One region of the Rhizobium sp. SRI_017 genome, then DNA from elsewhere that is predicted to be linked to it. Evidence: predicted binding sites of a transcription regulator. Region 1 holds the regulator's gene; the other holds the start of a gene.
The links. Region 1 encodes LexA, which represses DNA repair genes until DNA is damaged. Its sites were predicted from a motif close to TGTTCNNNNTGTGTTCNG; they were not measured.

Region 1 (4,101 bases):
CGAGGCGGTGCTGAGCGGCTGGGGCATCTCCCGCTTCCAGTCCTATCAGGTCGCCGAACCGATCGCTGCCGGCCAGCTTGTTCCGGTGCTCACGGACTACGAGCGCGAGCCGGTGCCCATCCATATTGTCCATGCAGAGGGACGCGAGAGTTCGGCACGGCTTCGCGCCTTCGTCGATTTCGCGGCGCGACGGTTGCGTGCCGATCCACGGCTGCAGATCGCATCCGATGGACGGAGATAGTCACTGGCGGGGATTTATGCGGCTGCGCCGTCGGCCGAGACCCATTGGCCTTTGCGGCGCGATTTCACGTCGTAGCAGGCCTTGTCGGCCGCCGACACCAGTTTGGAGACGGATTGCGCCGCGCCAGTGATCGACTTGACGTCGACGCTGGCGCCAATTCCATAATTCTTGCCACTGAAGACAGGATCGAGAGCCGCGACCGCCTTGGTGATCCTGTCACAGATGCGATCGGCAAGTCTCGCGTTGGCACGCGGTCCGCCCGCTGGATGCGGGCGACCAAGCCAGGGACCTGCGATAAGCTCGACATCGTGCCGGCATATGTCGATCCTTGAGGCGGTTCCGCCCATTGTTTCACCTCAGCGACGGGGATGATGAGGCGCTGCCAACGCCCTGACAGGCGGCAAGGGTGCGGACATTTTCACCTTCGCGGCAACGGACTGGATTTCACGCTCGCGAAGTCTGGCAAGAATGCGCGCTTGTCGGCTTTGTCGGCGGTGACATCCTTCTCATCGGCATCAAGCCGACTGAGATAGACGCGAGCGACTTCACCGCCATCTGACAGGTCTAAAACCGAACTACGGGGCGCGCGAGCGCCGCGTAGTTCGGCGTGCGAAATATTCTTATTGATCCATGCAGATATAAGCAAATTTTAAACCCTTGCAGAACATACATGGAACATATAGTGTTTGTTCCAGATTTGTTTCACCGATTCTGCCCGGGGATAGACGATGCTCACCAGAAAACAGCAGGAATTGCTTCTCTTCATTCACGAGCGGATGAAGGAGTCGGGAATTCCGCCATCTTTCGACGAGATGAAGGATGCGCTCGATCTCGCGTCCAAGTCCGGCATCCATCGGTTGATTACTGCCCTGGAGGAGCGCGGCTTCATCCGGCGCCTGCCAAACCGGGCGCGTGCGCTCGAGGTCATCAAGCTGCCCGAGGCCTATTCGCCGAGCGTGAAGCCCACCAAGGGTTTTTCACCCAGCGTCATCGAGGGTTCGCTCGGCAAGACGCCTGCCCCGGCATCACCCCGACCGTCAGCCAACGATGATGCCGATGGTTCAGTGTCGATCCCCGTCATGGGGCGGATTGCCGCCGGTGTGCCGATTTCAGCAATTCAGAATACCACGCACGACATTGCCGTGCCTGCGGGCATGATCGGCGCAGGCGATCATTATGCGCTCGAGGTCAGGGGTGACTCGATGATCGAGGCCGGCATTCTCGACGGTGATACGGTCATCATCCGCAATGGCAACATTGCGAGCCCAGGTGACATCGTGGTGGCACTCGTCGACGACGAGGAAGCGACGCTCAAGCGGTTCCGCCGCAAGGGCGCTTCGATCGCCCTCGAAGCCGCGAACCCTGCCTATGAGACACGCATCTTCGGCCCCGATCGTGTCAAGATCCAGGGTAAGCTTGTCGGGCTGATCCGCCGCTACCACTGATAACGCAAGCGCGTCGACGGAACATTTCTGAAGCCCGTGCGTTCAGGCAGCGTACGGGCTTTCGTCTGTCTGCAAGACAGGACGATTGCAGTGTTTAGCGACCTTCGGTATGGAAGGCCGCAGGGGCAGAAATTTCAAGGTCTTCGAGCTTTCGCCGGTGCGGTTCCGGTTTCCGGATCGCCTCTTTGCCGTGCGACCGGGTTCTGACATTTTGCCGCCCCAATCGGCCACTAGCGCCAAGGCCAACGGGTGAGACATCCCACGGATTGCGTTCAACAGGAGACGTCATTGAGCACTGAGAAGAGAAAAGTTGCGCTCGTCACGGGCATTACCGGCCAGGATGGCGCCTATCTCGCCGAACTTCTTCTCGAAAAGGGCTATATCGTCCACGGCATCAAGCGCCGCTCCTCCTCGTTCAACACGAGCCGCATCGAGAGCATCTACCAGGATCCGCATGTCGAGAACCAGCGATTCATCCTGCACTACGGCGACATGACCGACTCGACCAACCTGATCCGCATCGTGCAGGAAGCGCAGCCGGACGAGATCTATAACCTTGCGGCGCAGAGCCATGTGCGCGTGTCTTTCGAGACGCCGGAATACACGGCAAATGCAGATGGCATCGGCACGCTGCGCCTGCTGGAAGCGATCCGCATTCTCAAGATGGAAGAGAAGACCCGCTTCTATCAGGCCTCGACCTCCGAGCTCTATGGCCTCGTGCAGGAAGTCCCCCAGCGCGAGACGACGCCATTCTATCCGCGTTCGCCCTACGCCGCGGCAAAACTCTATTCCTACTGGATCACGGTCAATTACCGCGAAGCCTATGGCATGCATGCCTCAAACGGCATCCTGTTCAACCATGAGAGCCCGCTGCGCGGCGAGACCTTCGTCACCCGCAAGATCACCCGCGCCGCCGCCGCCATCCGCCTCGGCAAGCAGGAAAAGCTCTATGTCGGCAATATCGACGCCAAGCGCGACTGGGGCCATGCCCGCGAATATGTCCGCGGCATGTGGCTTATGCTGCAGCAGGACAAGCCGGACGATTACGTGCTCGCGACCGGCGAGACCACGGAAGTGCGCCAGTTCATCAACTGGGCTTTCGAAGATGTCGGCATCAATCTCGAATGGCGCGGCCAGGGCGTCGAGGAGAAAGGCTACGACCAGCTTTCCGGCAAGATCGTGGTCGAGATCGATCCCCGCTATTTCCGCCCGACCGAAGTCGAACTCCTGATCGGCGACCCGTCCAAGGCTCACCAGCAGCTTGGCTGGAAGCACGAGACCTCGGTGCGCGACCTCTGCCGCGAGATGGTCAATGAAGACCTCAAGGTCATGCAGACCGCCACGGTGATGAAGGAAGCCTGAGCCGATGTATTCGCTAACAGGAAAGCGGGTCTGGGTGGCCGGCCATCGCGGCATGGTGGGGTCCGCCATCGTCCGGCGGCTGGCCAGCGAAGGCTGCGAGGTGCTGACCGCCTCTCGCCAGGATGCCGACCTGCGGAACCAGGCCGAAACCACTGCCTGGATCGAGAAGACCAGGCCGGATGCGGTGTTCTTGGCAGCCGCCAAGGTCGGCGGCATTCTCGCCAACGACACCTATCCGGCGGACTTCCTCTATGACAACCTGATGATCGAGGCCAACATCATCAACGGCGCCCACAGGGTGGGTGTCGAGAAGCTGATGTTCCTCGGCTCGTCCTGCATCTACCCGAAGTTCGCACCACAGCCGATCACCGAAGACGCTCTGCTGACCGGACTGCTGGAACCGACCAACGAATGGTATGCCATCGCCAAGATCGCCGGCATCAAGCTCTGTGATGCCTTTCGCAAGCAGCATGGTTCGGATTACATCTCCGGCATGCCGACCAATCTCTATGGCCCCGGCGATAATTTCGACCTCAATTCCTCGCATGTCATGCCGGCCCTGATCCGCAAGGCGCATGAGGCGAAGCTGTCCGGCGCACCCTCGATCACCATCTGGGGAACCGGCACGCCGCGCCGTGAATTTCTCCACGTTGATGATTGCGCCGATGCCTGCGTGCACCTGATGAAGAACCATTCGGCGCCAGGCCATGTGAACATCGGCTCGGGCGAGGACGTGACCATACTTGAGCTGACGCAGATGGTCTGTGACGCCGTGGGCTACAGGGGCACGATCGAGCACGATCTGACCAAGCCTGACGGCACACCACGTAAGCTTATGAGCGCCGACAAGTTGCGGGGCATGGGCTGGAAGCCCTCGATCGAGCTCAAGGACGGGATCAGTGCGGTCTACCGCTGGTTCCTCGACAACAAGGCCTGAACCGCGCAAGCGAGCCGGCCTTACGACTGGAGAGTTCATGGCCGAGAGCAGGCACCAACTGGCATTTCTCGACGGGCTGCGTGGCATCGCCTCCCTTTGGGTCGTGGTTGGTCACG
Region 2 (4,101 bases), on a different contig from region 1:
GGCATCGGGCTGTCGGCCATGGCGTCGAGCACCTTGGCCGCCGAGGACGGGCCGATGCCCGGAAGCATCTGCAGCAGGCGGAAGCCGGCGACGCGGTCGCGCGGGTTCTGGGCGAAGCGCAACAGCGCCAGCATGTCCTTGACATGGGCGCTGTCGAGGAATTTGAGGCCGCCGAACTTGACGAAGGGGATGTTGCGGCGGGTGAGCTCGATTTCCAGCGCGGCGCTGTGATGCGAGGCGCGGAACAGCACGGCCTGCTGCTTGAGAATGGTGCCGGCCTCGCGGTTCTCGAGGATCTGGTCGGCGATGAAGATTGCCTGGTCGGCCTCGTCGCGGACGGTGACGAGGCGCGGGCGGGCATCGGATTCGCGCTCGCTCCACAGGTTCTTGGTGAAGCGCTCGCGGGCGAGATCGATGACGGCATTGGCCGCCTGCAGGATCGGCTGGGTCGAGCGGTAGTTGCGGTCGAGGGTGACGATCTCGGCTTCCGGCGTAAACGCCTTGGGGAAATCGAGGATGTTGCGGACATCTGCCGCGCGGAAGGAGTAGATCGATTGGGCATCGTCGCCGACAACGGTCAGCCCCCTGCCCCCGGGCTTCATGGCAAGCAGGATCGAGGACTGCAGGCGGTTGGTGTCCTGGTATTCGTCGACCAGGACATGATCCCAGCGTTCGCCGATCTCGCGGGCCAGGACCGCGTCGCCCATGGTCTGGGCCCAGTAGAGCAGCAGGTCGTCGTAATCGAGCACGTTCTGGGCCTGCTTGGCCTCGACGTAAGCCGCGAAGAGCTCGCGCAACTGGCCGCCCCAGGAAGCGCACCAGGGGAAGGCAGAGCGCAGGACTTCGTCGAGCGGGGATTCGGAATTGACGGCGCGGGAATAGATGGCGAGGCAGGTGCCCTTGGTCGGGAAGCGGTTTTCCAGCTTGGAGAAGCCGAGTTCGTGGCGGGCGAGGTTCATCAGATCCGCGCTGTCCTCGCGGTCGTGGATGGTGAATTGCGGGTCCAAGCCAATCTCGGGCGCGTAATCACGCATCAGCCGGGCACCGATCGCATGGAAGGTTCCGGTCCAGGCGAGCGCGTCGGTCAGCACGCCGGCATTGGGACCCAGGACCTGGCGGCAGACGCGTTCGACGCGGCGGGCCATTTCGCCCGCGGCGCGGCGGGAGAAGGTGATGAGCAGGATGCGGCGCGGATCGGCGCCACCCACAATGAGGTGGGCGACACGGTGGGCGAGCGTGTTGGTCTTGCCCGAGCCTGCACCTGCGATGATCAGCAGCGGGCTCGCGTCGAGATGCTCGCCCGGGCCGCTGCCATGGGTAACGGCGCGGCGCTGAGCGTCGTTGAGTTTTTCGAGATAGGCAGGTTCGATGGCACTCTCGGCCAGGGGCCTTGCACTCTGCATTCCACGTTCCCACGATGCCGGGCGCCGCATGCCCGGAACATTTGATGAACCTAGGAGATTCGGCGGGGATTGGGAAGAGTAGGGTATGTAGGCGATAAAGACCCCGCCCCGAAACCCCTCCCCACAAGGGAGAGGGGCCAACTCGTGGCACCGGCTCGCATCACAATGAGCTTTTCAACAAGCCGCAACGTTGTTTGAGGGCAGACGGGGAGCCGCAGATTGGCCCCTCCCCCTTGTGGGGAGGGGCTTCGGGGCGGGGTTTTTCCGAGTTCCCCCACCGGCCAACGCAATGGCAGTCGAGCTCCCCACCTGTCCGGCATGGCGCCCACATTGTCACAACGTCAGCGCAGCGGATCGTTCGCGAGTTCGATCGGCATGCCGTGCGGCGTGGCTTCGGCGGCGCGCTGCCAGCTGTGTTGCAGGCCTAGGATGGTGGCGGCGTCAGCGATGCCCTTGCTTTCCAGCAGGCCGGAGAGGGCCTCGACCCAGCAGTCGTAATAGTCGTGACCATCAGGATCGCGGTGCGGGCGCTTGACCTCCGACGAGAGGGCCTCGGCCCATTCAGCCCAGGTGAACAGGCCGCGGTCGAAAAGATGGACAGTGAGCGCGAAGGCTTCCGCCTGCCAGGGTTCGGCGAAGACGGGGTCGCCTTCGTGGGAACGCGGCAGGCCGGGTGTGTCGCGGAGCGCCGAAGGGACCTCACAGGTGCTCAAGATAGCTCTCCCAGGCGTCGATCGAGATGGTGAGGCCGGGCGCGGCATCCTCGCCCCAGATCTCTGCGCCGTCAAAGACGACGGTGTAGACCCATTGCGGGTTCTCGCCCTTGCCATGCGCATTGTCGTCGGGGAAGACGAAGGAGCCCTGGACGGTTTCGACCATACCGGTCTTGCCCTTGGCATAGCGCGGCAGGCGGCTATGGCTGGTTGGGGAGAAATTGCGGGTGCGGATGCGGTCGCCAGGGGCGAATTTCGGGGCTGCCTCCACGGGCCTGTCGCAGGGGCCGCCCTTGGCGAGCACGCCGGGGACCATCTCGGCTTTCAGCACGCGCTTGGGGGCTGCGCCGTCATTCTTCTTGTGACCAGCGGCGATCTCATCCTGCGTGGCAAAGCCGTGGCGGTCGAGCAGGACTTCAAGCGCGCGGATCCAGATCTCGTAATAACTCGCCGAGAGATAGGCCGGCGGCGGGATGTTTTCGCGGGCATGCCTCGACTCATCGATCGTCCAGGCGCCGAAGGCACCGCAGGAGAGCACGACGCCCAGCGCACGCTTTTCCCATTCGGCGTGGAAATAAGGCTCGTTCGGTTCGGGCGCAACCGGGCCGAAGCCCATCTGGCCGCCGAGATCGTGCGGGCCGTTCATCGCGCGGTCTCCGGGGTTCTGGCGATCGAGGTTCCGATCATCGCGTCGCGACTGACGAGATCGGCCAGCGCCGCCTCGTCGAGGCCCTCGGTACCGTCAGGACGCTCGGGGATGACGATGTAGCGGAGCTCGGCCGTCGAGTCCCAGACGCGGATCTTCTTGTCCTCGGGCAGTTCGATGCCGAATTCGGCGATCACGCCGCGCGGATCGATGATGGCGCGGGACCGATAGGCCGGCGCCTTGTACCAGACCGGCGGCAGTCCGAGCACGGCCCAAGGATAGCAGGAGCAGAGCGTGCAGACCACGAGATTATGGGTGTCCGGCGCGTTGAACACCGCCCGCATATGCTCACCCTGGCGGCCGGCATAGCCGAGGCTGGCAATGGCCGCGGTGGCGTCGCGCTTCAGCCAGTCGGCGAATTCAGGATCGGACCAGGCCTTGGCGACGACACGGGCGCCGTTCTTCGGACCAACCTTGGTTTCGTAGGTCTCGACGATGGCGTCGATCGCGGCCGGGTCGATCAGGCCCTTCTCGGTGAGCACCGTTTCGAGCGCTTTCACCCGCGCCTGCATGTCGGTGTAGCGATTGTCATGGTCGTGGTCGTGGTCGTGGTCGTGATGGTGATCGCTCATGCGAGGCTCCCTGTTCGGGAGGATATTTAGAGCGGTGAGGCGAGGGTGCCAAGGGTGGAGTGGCCAAGATGGTCTTGTGGAGGTCAAGACCCCTCCCCATCCCTCCCCACAAGGGGGAGGGCTAACCCGTGGTGAAAGTCAGTGCCTCAAGCGGAGTTGAGACCAGTTGCGACGGCGACGATTGGCGTCGTCATCGCGGCAACTTAAATCCTCCCCCTTGTGGCGAGGATTTAGGAGGGGACTTTCTTGGGAATACAGCTCAAGCCGCCCGGCTGTAACCCTGCCGCCCCTGCGCGGCCGAGCGGAACGAGAACTTGGCGAGCAACTTGCGGAGCGTGTCGCTCTCGGTGACCAGCGTCTGGCTCGCAGCCGAGGTTTCCTCGACCATGGCGGCGTTCTTCTGCGTCATCTGGTCCATCTCGTTGACCGAGTGGTTGATCTCCTTCAAGCCGGTCGCCTGTTCGCGGGCGGCGGTGGTGATCTGGGCGACCTGGTCGTTAACCTGGTTGACCAGGCCCTCGATCTCGACCAGCGCCTCGCCAGTCGAGCGGACGAGGGCAACGCCGCCTTCGACTTCGGAGGCCGAGTTCTGGATCAGCGTCTTGATCTCGCGGGCGGCCGTGGCCGAGCGCTGGGCGAGTTCGCGGACTTCCTGAGCGACGACGGCAAAGCCGCGGCCGGCCTCACCGGCACGGGCGGCCTCGACG

Region 2: the regulator LexA is predicted to act here: its motif matches at 1,437-1,454, upstream of AC2YI2_RS29445 (ATP-dependent helicase).

The regions. Positions count from the first base shown of each region.
Region 1 covers NZ_JBYCZP010000004.1:232,149-236,249, reverse strand. Annotated here, with positions in the region: gene AC2YI2_RS11330 (LysR family transcriptional regulator) at 1-241, shown strand, start outside; gene AC2YI2_RS11325 (hypothetical protein) at 256-588, opposite strand; gene lexA (transcriptional repressor LexA) at 970-1,686, shown strand; gene gmd (GDP-mannose 4,6-dehydratase) at 1,975-3,048, shown strand; gene fcl (GDP-L-fucose synthase) at 3,053-3,985, shown strand; gene AC2YI2_RS11305 (acyltransferase family protein) at 4,023-4,101, shown strand, end outside.
Region 2 covers NZ_JBYCZP010000019.1:65,478-69,578, reverse strand. Annotated here, with positions in the region: gene AC2YI2_RS29445 (ATP-dependent helicase) at 1-1,403, opposite strand, end outside; gene AC2YI2_RS29440 (nitrile hydratase accessory protein) at 1,745-2,116, opposite strand; gene nthB (nitrile hydratase subunit beta) at 2,103-2,762, opposite strand; gene nthA (nitrile hydratase subunit alpha) at 2,759-3,394, opposite strand; gene AC2YI2_RS29425 (methyl-accepting chemotaxis protein) at 3,654-4,101, opposite strand, start outside.